3 regions of the Nonomuraea sp. NPDC003804 genome follow, and region 2 is predicted to be linked to each of the others. Evidence: riboswitches for the same ligand, from Rfam matches in the RefSeq annotation. Region 2 holds a riboswitch; each other region holds the start of a gene.
The links. Region 2 has a riboswitch for thiamine pyrophosphate ahead of thiC (phosphomethylpyrimidine synthase ThiC). Riboswitches for the same ligand answer to the same signal wherever they lie in the genome.

Region 1: another riboswitch for thiamine pyrophosphate. It lies ahead of ABZX22_RS33500 (cytosine permease); the one in region 2 lies ahead of thiC (phosphomethylpyrimidine synthase ThiC).
Region 3: another riboswitch for thiamine pyrophosphate. It lies ahead of ABZX22_RS18195 (FAD-dependent oxidoreductase); the one in region 2 lies ahead of thiC (phosphomethylpyrimidine synthase ThiC).

The regions. Positions count from the first base shown of each region.
Region 1 is NZ_JBEXMT010000029.1:110,204-114,090, reverse strand. Features, by position in the region: gene ABZX22_RS33500 (cytosine permease) at 1-1,248, opposite strand, end outside; TPP riboswitch at 1,239-1,353, opposite strand; gene ABZX22_RS33495 (rhodanese-like domain-containing protein) at 1,645-1,965, shown strand; gene ABZX22_RS33490 (DNA-formamidopyrimidine glycosylase family protein) at 1,972-2,850, opposite strand; gene ABZX22_RS33485 (TenA family protein) at 2,991-3,596, opposite strand; gene ABZX22_RS33480 (DM13 domain-containing protein) at 3,607-3,887, opposite strand, start outside.
Region 2 is NZ_JBEXMT010000005.1:14,399-18,285, forward strand. Features, by position in the region: gene ABZX22_RS08010 (mannose-1-phosphate guanyltransferase) at 1-391, opposite strand, end outside; gene ABZX22_RS08015 (CDP-alcohol phosphatidyltransferase family protein) at 396-1,025, opposite strand; TPP riboswitch at 1,178-1,290, shown strand; gene thiC (phosphomethylpyrimidine synthase ThiC) at 1,283-2,965, shown strand; gene ABZX22_RS08025 (serine hydrolase domain-containing protein) at 3,157-3,887, opposite strand, start outside.
Region 3 is NZ_JBEXMT010000012.1:38,829-42,715, forward strand. Features, by position in the region: gene ABZX22_RS18195 (FAD-dependent oxidoreductase) at 1-1,208, opposite strand, end outside; TPP riboswitch at 1,197-1,312, opposite strand; gene ABZX22_RS18200 (FAD-dependent oxidoreductase) at 1,375-2,538, shown strand; gene ABZX22_RS18205 (Rv2175c family DNA-binding protein) at 2,569-2,943, shown strand; gene thiE (thiamine phosphate synthase) at 2,921-3,553, shown strand; gene ABZX22_RS18215 (polyprenyl synthetase family protein) at 3,575-3,887, opposite strand, start outside.

The sequences.
Region 1 (3,887 bases), on a different contig from region 2:
GCCGAGCGCCGCGCGGGCGCCGTCCCAGATCGCGGCCCACCACGGGATCGTGGACGGGGCGGCCAGCAGCCACCACGCGCAGAACCCGAGCGCCCACGGGACCGTCATGATCCAGCGGGAGGGGGCGCGCTCGCCGGTGTTCCAGGTCCTGCCGCTGCCGAGCAGGAAGTAGTCGACGACGAGCACGCCCAGCATCGGCACGAAGACGGCGCCGATGATGCTGAGGAAGGCGCTGTAGGAGTTGACGTCGACGAGGAGCGCCACGCCGATCGTCACGACGCCGAGAGCCACCGAGAAGACGCGCCGGTCGACGCGCGGCATGAGGTTCTGCAGCGACATGGCCGTGGAGTAGACGTTCGCGAACGACTGGTCGGTCTCGCGCAGCACCAGGATGCCGAAGAACAGCGCGCCCAGCGGCGCGGCGACGAACGGGCCGAAGACCGCCGTCGGGTCGTTCAGCACGGCGTCATGGCCGGCGATCGCGACCGCGTAGACGCCGATGGCCAGGCACGCCACCTGGGCGATCGTGTAACCGCCCACCACGCCGGTGAAGGCGGCCGAGCTGCTGCGCGAGTGCCGGGCGAAGTCGGCGGCCAGCGGTACCCACGAGACCGACAGCGCGATCACGAAGTCGACGGCGGGGGCGAAGGCGTCCCACGAGCCGCCGGTCGGCGCGGGAGCCCGCTGCAGGAGCGCGACCGCGAACCAGACGGTCGAGACGATCACGCCGATCGTGACGATCCGCCTGATGAGCCTGATCGCACCGAGCGGGTAGATCGTCAGCCCGGTGGTGATCACGCCCGCCACGATCACCCAGACCGCGTACGGCACGGCGTCGCCGACGATCGCCTGGGCGCCCATGGCGATGACCCACAGCTCGAAGGCACCCCACCCGAGCATCTGGATGATGTTGAGCACCGTGGGGACGTAGGACAGCCTCGCCCCGAACAGGCCCCTGAGCAGCACCATCGCCGGCTGTCCCGTCTGGGCGCCGGGGATGGCCGCGAGGCCCACCATGGCGGTGCCGATGAGACTCCCGACGACGGTGGCGGTGACCGCGGCGGTCATCGTCAGCGGGTTGTCGTCGAGGAGAGGGTTGATGAGGAAGAGGGCGAAGGAGAAACCCAGGAGGCTGACCCCGAGGTTGGCCCAGAAGGCGCCCTGGTCGAGGACGCCGAGGGTTCTGGGCGGGGCCTGGTCGAGGGTCAGCGGTACTTCGGCATGCTTCGGATCGACGACATGCGTCATCGCACGCTCCCTACGCCGGCATTACCCGGACAGGTTCATGCGGTCGGCGACGCCTGGGGGTCGCCCTCTCAGCCCGGCCATGCCCGAGCTCCCGCGGTTACTGGTTTGAGGCGAATTATTACATCTCGTTCCTTTTTGGCAACCACCCCCTCCCCGCCTCCCCGCCCCTCCCGCCCGCCCCTCCCGCAAGCCACGCCACCGAACCGGCCCTCCCGAAGAAGCCCCGACCACCCGCCCACACCACCGCACCGGCCTCCCGGCCACCCAGGAAGACCCCGCCCGCGCCCCCTACAACCGCGACCGGACGCCGGCACCGGCCTCCCCGAGAAACCCCGGCCCGCGCTTTCTTCGCAGTTCCGGGAGGTTGTGGTGGGGCGGGTCCGCGAGAATGGGGACATGACCGTTCCCGAAATCGACGTCACCGACGTGCCCGCCGGAGCCTTCCTGCTCGACGTCCGCGAGCCCGAGGAGTGGACGGCGGGCCACGCCCCCGACGCCACCCACATTCCGCTCGGCGAGCTGCAGGCCCGCGTCGACGAGCTCCCCTCCGGCCCCGTCTACGTGGTGTGCAGGGTCGGCGGTCGGTCCGCGCACGCCGCCGCGTGGCTCAACCACATCGGCCGCGACGCGGTCAACGTCGGCGGCGGCATGCAGTCGTGGGAGCTGGCGGGCAAGCCTCTGGTCAGTGAGAGCGGCCGGCCGCCGTTCGTCGCCTGACGCCGTCTACTTGAGCAGCTTCGACATCCGCCGGTCGGCAAGGATCTTGCCCTCGGTCTGACAGGTCGGGCAGTACTGCAGCGAGGAGTCGGCGAACGACACCTCGCGGATGGTGTCGCCGCACACCTCGCACGGCTGCCCCGTCCTGTTGTGGACGCGCAGCCCCGACTTCTTCTCCGCCTTCAGGTCCTTGGCCGCCAGGCCGTGGGCGCGCTCCACCGCATCCCGCAGCGTGGTGACGATCGCCTCGTGCAGGTCGGCGATCTGCGCGTCGGTCAGCGTGGCCGCCATCTTGAAGGGTGACATCCGGGCCGCGTGCAGCACCTCGTCGGAGTAGGCGTTGCCGATGCCCGCGATGATCTTCTGGTCTCTCAGCAGACCCTTGATCTGGGTACGGTTGCCGCCCACGATCTCCTTCAGCGCCTGGACGGTGAACTCGGGCACCAGCGGGTCGGGCCCGAGCGAGGCGATGCCGGGCACCTCCATCGGGTCCTTGACGACGTAGACGGCCAGACGTTTCTGGGTGCCTGCCTCGGTCAGCTCGAAGCCGGGCGCCAGGCCGTCGTCGTCGGGCGCCAGCCGTACCCGGACCGCGAGCGGGCCCTTGCCCGGACGCACGGGTTTGGCGCCCGACAGGTCGGCGCGCCAGCGCAGCCACCCCGCCCTCGACAGGTGGGTGACCAGGTGGAGGCCGTCGCAGTCGAGGTCGAGGAACTTGCCGTGCCTCGCCACGCCGGTCACCGTCAGCCCGCCGAGCGCGGTGACGGGCGGGTCGAAGGTCTTGAGCGCCTGGAAGGCGACCACGTCGACGGCCAGGATCGTACGGCCGACCGCCTGCTCGCGCAGGAAGCCGGCCAGCGACTCCACTTCGGGAAGTTCCGGCATGCCTCCAGACTAGAGCGCACCCCCGGCGAGCGCCCTCGGACGAGCCGGGGCCGCGTCAGGGAAAAGCTGCTCCCGACCCCGCTCCCCGACGGAAGCGGCGGGTTCCTGACCCCCACGATCCCGGACGGCGGGGCCCGGGGTCAGGGGACGTCCCAGAAGGCCAGCTCGTGCCGCATGCCCTCGGTGAACAGTTCCTTCGCCCTGCCGAGGTCGGGCGCGGCCTCGTCGATCATCCCGGCGATCCGCTCGGTCAGCGCGGCGAACCCGGGGTCGGCGTAGGTGTCGACCCAGGCGCGGTAGCGGGGCTCCTCCGGCTTGTTCTCGGCGAGGATCCGGCCGAGGGTGGAGTATCCCCACATGCACGGGTACAGCGCGGCCAGGCCCTCGGCGTAGTCGGCCGCCGACTCCAGCAGGAAGGCGGTGTAGGCGGCGCAGGCCGGGCCCTTCCGCGCGCCGTCCAGGTCCGCGTCGAACGACGCCGACAGCGACCGGTGCAGCGAGAGCTCGTCGTGGTACGTGGTGTGCGCGAGGTCGACCAGGTCGCCCAGGTGGGCGGCGGGTGCCTGCCACGCCAGCCGGGCGAACACGCGCACGTAGTCGTGCAGGAACAGCCAGTCCTGCTCGAGCCACGACTTGAAGACCTTCTCCTCGAGGTCTCCTCTGCCGATGCCCACGACGGTGGGGTGCGCGAGTTGCGCGTCGAGCAGGGGCCGGCCGGTGGCGTGCAGTTCCGCAGAAATCGACATATGCGGCAAGTTACCGGTTTTCCGTGGTGAGAGCGGCGGCGCCGAACGACACGCTGAACCGCTTGCACCAGATCGACACGCTGGTCAGGCTGCCGAGGTCGGTGTCGGCGGGGATGGCGTAGTTGGCGTTGCCCTTGTTCCCCTTGAGATGGCCGAGCTCCACGTACCTGCCGTCGTCGAAGTTGTGCCAGGAGTCGGTGACCGGCTGGTCGCTCAGCCATACGCGCAGGTCGGGGCCGTCGGAGGTGGCCAGGCGCTCGATGCGCAGCACGCGGCTGCCGTCGGGCAGCC
Region 2 (3,887 bases):
CGATGGTGACAAGAGCCGAATTCTCCCGGTGAAACCGGATCATGTCCGATAAATCGATATCGGTCAGGGCATCGCCGGAAATGACCATGAAACGATCGTCGCGGAGTTTGTCGGCGGCGTTCTTGACGCTGCCGGCCGTACCGAGTGGCAGGTCTTCGGTGGCGTAGTGCAGGCGCATGCCCAGTTCGTCGCCGTCGCCGAAGTAGCTGCGCACGAGCGCCGCCAGGAACTGGACCGTGACGACGGTCTCGGTCAGTCCGTGTTTGCGGAGCAGCCGGAGGACGTGTTCCATGATCGGGCGGTTGACCACAGGAAGCAGGGGTTTGGGCTGGTTCGCGGTCAGCGGTCGCAACCGCGTGCCCTCCCCACCTGCCATGACGACCGCCTTCACCCGATCACTCCTTCTTCGCAGTTTGCCGGGGATCGCGCAGCTCATCCCTGGCAGCGGTGATGAGCCGGCGCACCTGTACCACATACAACACGCCCGCCCACCAGTACAGACCCGTTCCCCAGATGGCGAACGCCCATCCGATGATCCTCGCAGTATCGGCATACCAGGAGCCGGTATGGGAAGCCAGGAAGAGCAGCGGAAAGGCGTACATGAGGTTGGCCATGGCGGCTTTGCCAAGGAAATGCACGGGCAGTGCCTTGTAGCCGTATTTGCGGAGCACGGGAAAGAAACATCCGACGAAGATTTCCCGGGCGAGAATGATCGCCACGAGCCACCAGGGGATCACGTCCCTGAGGACCAGGCCGAGGATCGTGGCGAAGACGTAGAGCTTGTCGGCCGCGGGGTCGATGATGCGGCCCAGCCTGCTGGTCTGGTTCCACGCGCGGGCGATCTTGCCGTCCAGCCAGTCGGTGAATCCCGCGACCATGAGCAGCCCGATCGCCCAGCCGTCGGCCTGGGGCCCGAGAACCAGCCACAGGAACACGGGCACACCCAGCAGGCGCAGGAAGCTCAGCAGGTTAGGAACCGTCCAGATCCGGTCCTCCGCTGACGAAGGGGCGGAAGTTTCGCTCACGCTTGCGACCCTACTGCGTCGCCGACCTGCGTACGCTGCGCCGTCCGCCTCGTCCGGTTCCGGCCGCGGACCGGACCCTTCACCCCCGGGGGTTTCGGACACCTGGACGGATCGGGGGTTGCGCGCGCCCCCGGTGATCGGGTTACGGTGGCGCCGACCAACGCGGGAGCCCGGTGTGACCGGGCTGAGAGGACGGCTGACCAGCCGCCGACCGCCAGAACCTGCTCCGGGTAATGCCGGCGAAGGGAGTTTGCGCGATGAGTGGCGCGCGTTTTTCCAAGATCTACCAGGGCGATCTCCGGGTCCCGATGCGCCGGATCAGCCTGTCCGACGGCACGAGCTTCACCGTCTACGACACCTCCGGCCCCTACACCGACCCGGAGGTCGAGACCGACGTCACCCGCGGCCTGGCCCCGCTGCGCGAGCGGTGGGTCCTCGACCGGGGCGACGTGGCCCGGTACGGCGGCCGCCAGGTCCAGCCCCTCGACGACGGCTACCGCGACCAGAACGCGTGGAAGCGCGCAGGGACGAGCGCGTTCGCCGGGCGGCGCCGCGACCCCCTCAGGGCGGCGGGCGCGCCCGTCACCCAGCTCGCCTACGCCCGCCGCGGCGTGGTGACCAAGGAGATGGAGTTCGTCGCGGCCAGGGAGGGCGTCGACCCGGAGTTCGTCCGCGCGGAGGTGGCGGCGGGCAGGGCCGTCATCCCGGCCAACGTCAACCACCCCGAGAGCGAGCCGATGATCATCGGGCGCAACTTCCTGGTCAAGATCAACGCCAACATCGGCAACTCCGCCGTCACCTCCTCCGTCGAGGAGGAGGTGGAGAAGATGACCTGGGCCATCCGCTGGGGCGCCGACACCGTCATGGACCTGTCGACCGGCCGCGACATCCACACCACCCGCGAGTGGATCATCCGCAACTCCCCCGTGCCCATCGGCACCGTCCCCCTCTACCAGGCGCTGGAGAAGGTCGACGGGGTCGCCGCCCGCCTGTCGTGGGAGATCTACCGCGACACCCTCGTCGAGCAGTGCGAGCAGGGCGTCGACTACGTCACCGTGCACGCCGGCGTACGGCTGGCGTACGTGCCGCTCACCGTCGGCCGCACGACCGGCATCGTCTCGCGCGGCGGCTCGATCATGGCGGCCTGGTGCCTGGCGCACCACCGCGAGAACTTCCTGTACGAGAACTTCGCGGAGATGTGCGAGATCCTCGCCTCCTACGACGTCGCCTTCTCCCTCGGCGACGGGCTGCGTCCCGGCTCGATCGCCGACGCCAACGACGAGGCGCAGTTCGCCGAGCTGCGCACGCTGGGCGAGCTCACCCGGATCGCCCACGCCCACGACGTCCAGGTGATGGTCGAGGGGCCCGGCCACGTGCCCATGCACAAGATCAAGGAGAACGTGGACCTGCAGCGCGAGCTGTGCGACGACGCCCCGTTCTACACCCTCGGCCCGCTGGTCACCGACATCGCGCCCGGCTACGACCACATCACCTCGGGCATCGGCGCGGCCATGATCGGCTGGTACGGCACCGCGATGCTGTGCTACGTCACGCCGAAGGAGCACCTCGGCCTGCCGGACAAGGACGATGTCAAGACCGGCGTGATCACCTACAAGATCGCCGCACACGCCGCCGATCTGGCCAAGGGCCATCCGGCGGCGCAGGCGTGGGACGACGCGCTGTCGCGGGCGCGGTTCGAGTTCCGCTGGGAGGACCAGTTCGACCTGTCCCTCGACCCGGACACGGCCCGCTCCTTCCACGACGAGACGCTGCCCGCGGCTCCGGCCAAGACCGCCCACTTCTGCTCGATGTGCGGGCCGAAGTTCTGCTCGATGCGGATCTCCCACGATCTGCGGGCGCAGGAGGGGATGCGGGAGAAGGCGGAGGAGTTCGTGCGCGGCGGCGGCGAGGTGTACCTGCCCCTGCCCGAGCGCCGCTGAGACCGGACGGGACCCGCCCACGCCGCCACGCGGCCCGGGGCTGGACCCGCCCGCGCCACGCACCGGGCCCGGGCCCGCCCACGGGGCCGAGAGCGGGACTCCGCCCGCGCCACCCGCCACGGGGGACGGGCGGCGCGGGCGGTGTCCCCGGCCTCTCCCGGGCGGGCTCTCCCGGGCGGGCGCCCGGGTCGTCAGCGCTTCACGGGCGCGTTCGCCTCCAGCAGCAGCCCGGTGGTGTCAGCCGCCTTCGCCTGGGGGGTCGTGCCGCAGATCGCGCCGACGGTGTGCACGACCCAGGCCTGCTGGCCCGCCTCGATCCCCGGGTGCCAGGTCGTGTTGATGCCGGAGGAGGCCTGCCTGGCGCCGTCCGCGGTGCTGAAGGACAGGGTGGCCATGCCGATGACGCCGCCGTCGTGCCCCCACACCTTCCCGCACGGGGTGTCGTAGGCGATCAGGCCCAGACCGTAGGCGAAGGTGTCGGGGACGCCGGGCCCCGGCGTGATCGGAACGGTCGTGCGCATCTCGGCCAGCTGGGCCTGGCCGATCAGCCGGCCGGTCAGCAGCGCGCGGAAGAACCGGTTGAGGTCCTCCGTCGTCGAGACCAGCGCGCCGGCGGTGCCGCCCCACGACATGTTGAAGGTGCTGAAGTCCCGCAGCGGGAAGGAGCCGAAGAAGGAGGTGTAGGCCTTCGAGTGCGGGCGCGGCAGGTTCGGGGTGCGCGGGAAGAAGGTGTCGGACAGGCCGGCGCGCTGGATGACGTGGCGGGTGATGTAGCGCTCGGCGGGCATTGCCGTGACCTTGTCGAGCAGCATGCCGAGCACGATGTAGTTGGTGTTGGAGTAGCTGCCGGGCGTCTGGCCGGGCTCGCCCGAGGGGCCGACGCCGAGGCCGAGCCGTACCAGTTCCTCGTCGGTGTACTGGC
Region 3 (3,887 bases), on a different contig from region 2:
CCGGCTGTCTGGAACCGCTGCGGCGCGCACAGGGCGGCCAGCTCGCCCTCCTCGCCGTGGAGGATCGCGGTGGTGAGCGGGGCCAGCAGCACGCCGCCCCTGTGGTGTCCGGTGGCGACGGTGAGGCCGGGGCCGTACGGGCCGATCAGCGGCAGGTTGTCGGGGGTGCCCGGCCGCAGTCCCGCCACGACGTCGGCCACCTGCAGCTCGGTGATGCCGGGGACCAGTTCCCTGGCGTCGCGCAGCAACTCGTACAGGCCGCCCGCGGTCACCGTGGTGTCGAAGCCCAGCTCCTCCTGGGTGGCGCCGACGACGAGCTCGCCGTCGCCGCGCGGCACCAGGTACACGGGCGAGCCGTGGACCACGCCGCGCACGCAGGTGCCGAGCAGGGGGGACGGCGAGCGCAGCCGCATGATCTGGCCCTTGACCGGGCGTACCGGCAGGTCGGTCAGCCCGCCGCTCCACGCGCCGGCCGCCAGCACCACCCGCTCGCCCGTCAGCACATCGCCCGAGGCGTCCGAGGCGTCCGAGGCGTCCGCGCGCCCGCCGTCCGAGGCGTCGATCGGCCTGCCGTTCGGGGAGTCGGCCCGCCCGCCGTCCGTGGCGTCCGCCGGAACGTTCCCGGTGGCGGCCGAGGGCGGCTCCAGCCGTACGCCCACCACGGCCGAGCCGTCGCGGACCAGCGCGGCCACGCGCCGCCGCACCAGCGCCACCCCCGCCTTCTCCAGCGCGGCCAGCAGGGCCGCGGTGACGCGTCGGGGGTCGACCCAGGCGTCACCCTCGGCCAGCACGCCGCCCCTGACCGACGGCGCCAGCATCGGCTCCCTGCGGCGGCACTCGCGCCCCGTCAGCCGCCGCACCGGCAGCCCGAGCTTGTCCATGAACACGGCGAGCTCGTCCAGCGCCGCCAGGTCGTCGGTGTCGAAGGCGACGTCCAGCGTGCCCTGGGTGCGGTAGTCGAGCCGCAGCCCGCTGTCGGCCTCCAGCTCCGCGGCGAAGGCGGGCCAGCGCTCCAGCGCCGCCAGCCCCAGCCTGAGCAGCGACTCCTCGGTGTAGGAGACCTCGCTGACCGGGGCCAGCATGCCCGCGGCCGCGTGGGAGGCGCCACGCGCCGGGGCCGGGTCGATCACCGTGACACGCGTGCCCGCGCGCGCCAGACGCCAGGCGACGGACAGGCCCACCACGCCGCCGCCCACGATCAGATGCATCTCGCTCCCTTCGCCGGCATGACCCGGATCAGGTGTCTTGCGGTCGAAGGCCCGTCACAGCCTTCCTCTCAGCCCGGTACGGCCGGACTCCCGCGCGTCTTCCGCGAACAAGCCTACTCAAGGCCCGGACCCTGGTGACCGGCGCCGGATTGGTTATGGTCTGAGCGTGAATCATGTCGTGGTGGTGGGCGCCGGACTGGCAGGCATACGCAGCGTCGAGGCGCTGAGATCTCGTGGATTCAGCGGCAGGATCACGCTGGTCGGCGAGGAGCGGCACCGGCCCTACGATCGTCCGCCCCTGTCCAAGGCGGTGCTGCTCGGCACGGCCGACTCCAGCTTCGTCGACTCCGACCTCGAGGCCATGCGGGTGGAGCACCGGCCGGGGGTGTCGGCCAAGGGGCTGCGCGCGGGGGTCCTGGAGACGACCGAGGGCGAGATCGCCTACGACGGCCTGGTCATCGCCACCGGGGCGGAGCCGATCAGGCTGCCCGGCGAGGGTCGCCAGCACGTGTTGCGCACCCTCGACGACTCCCTGGAGCTGCGGGCCCGCCTGGTGGCCGACGCCAGGGTCACGGTCATCGGCGCGGGCTGGATCGGCGCGGAGGTGGCCACGGCCGCCCGTACGGCCGGCTGCCGGGTCACCGTCGTGGAGGCGGGCCCCGCCCCGCTCGCGCACGTGCTCGGGCCCGAGGTGGGCGGCGACACCGTCCCCTGGTACGAGGGCATGGACCTGCGGCTGGACACCATGGTCGCGGCCGTGGAGGAGGGCGGGGTGCGCCTGGTCGACGGCGACTTCGTCGAGGCCGACGTGGTGGTGTCGGGCATCGGCGTCCGCCCGGCCGTCGAGTGGCTGGCAGGCTCCGACATCGACCTGCACAACGGCGTCGTCACCGACGAGCATCTGCGCACCTCCCTGCCGAACGTCGTGGCCGTCGGCGACTGCGCGGCCTGGTGGTCGCGCCGCTTCCACACCAGGCTGCGCGTGGAGCACTGGGACACCGCGCTCAACGCCCCCGAGGTCGCCGTGGCCACGCTGCTGGGCGACGAGGCGGTCTATGATCCTGTGCCGTACTTCTGGTCGGAGCAGTTCGGCCACATGGTGCAGTACGCCGGCCACCATGCCGGCGCGCGCCTGTTGCGCCGCGGCGATCCCTCGGCGGCCAAGTGGTCGGTCTGCTGGTTGACAGACACCGACAGGCTGGCCGGGGTGCTGACCGTCAACAGGCCACGCGACCTCGTCCAGGGCCGTAGGATCATCGAGTCAGGACAGCGACTCGACCCCCTACGCCTGGAAGATCCCGAGGTCGGGATACGTGACTGTGTAGTTTGAAGCCGGATGCGATGTGGTAGTGGTGGATTCGTGACGCTTTCTGTTGCGCAGATAGACCGGGAAACCGACCAGCTCGTCGCCGAGTGGCTGACGCTTCCCGAAGTGGCCGACCGCCTCGCCCTCTCGATCGGGCGGGCCAAGCAGCTCCTGAAGGACCACAAGCTCCTCGGCGTACGGCGGGGCGCGGGCGGCCCCCAGGTCCCCGCGGTGTTCCTCGAGGGCAGGGACGTCGTGAAGGGCCTGCCGGGCACGCTCACGCTCCTGCTCGACGCCGGCTACGACGACGCCGAGGCGTTGCGCTGGCTGTTCACCCCGGACGAGTCGCTGCCCGGCTCGCCCATCGACGCGATCAAGGCGGGTCGCCATACCGAGGTCAAGCGGCGTGCCCAAGCGCTCGGTTTCTGAAGCCCGTCTCTACCTCTGCACCGACGGCCGGAGGAAGCGCGGCGACCTGGCCGACTTCCTCGACGCGGTGCTGTCCAACGGCGTCGACATCGTCCAGCTCAGGGAGAAGGGCCTGGAGGCGCGCGAGGAGCTCGCGCTGCTGGAGGTCTTCCGCGAGGCGTGCGACCGTCACGGCGCGCTCCTGGCGGTCAACGACCGGGCCGACATCGCCTTCGCCGCCCGCCCCGACATCCTTCACCTGGGCCAGGACGACCTGCCCGTGAGCGTCGCGCGAGAGATACTCGGCGACGACATCCTCATCGGCAGGTCCACCCATTCGACGGCGGAGGCCTCGGCCGCCGCCGTCGAGGAGGGCGTCGACTACTACTGCTGCGGGCCGACCTGGCCCACCCCGACCAAGCCAGGCCGGCCGGCGCCTGGACCCGCCCTGCTCAGGCACGCGGCGGGGCTCGGCGACCGTCCGTGGTTCGGCATCGGCGGCATCGACCTCGGCAACCTCGACGAGGTCAGGTCGTACGGCGTCAGCCGCGTCGTGGTCGTCAGGGCGATCACCGAGGCGGACGACCCCGGAGCGGCGGCGGCCGAGTTCGCCAAGCGGCTGGGCCGGTAGGTCCGCGACCGCCGCGGCCCGTCAGGTCTTGCGCGAGGTGGCGGCCACCGCCAGTTCGGCCAGGGCGGCACGGGCCTCGGCGGTGATCGGCGCGTCGTCGAGCGAGGCGAGAGCCTCCTCCAGGTACGTGCCGATCATCTTCTCGCACGCCTCGAGCGCGCCGCTGGCCTCGATGACGCCGCGCAGCTTGGCGACGCCCTCGGCGTCGAGGCCGGGGTCGCCGAGCAGCCTGCGCACCGTCGCGGCGTCCTCGGGCGTGGCCGCGGCCAAGGTGCGGGCGATGAGCATGGTGCGCTTGCCCTCGCGCAGGTCGTCGCCGGCGGGCTTGCCGGTC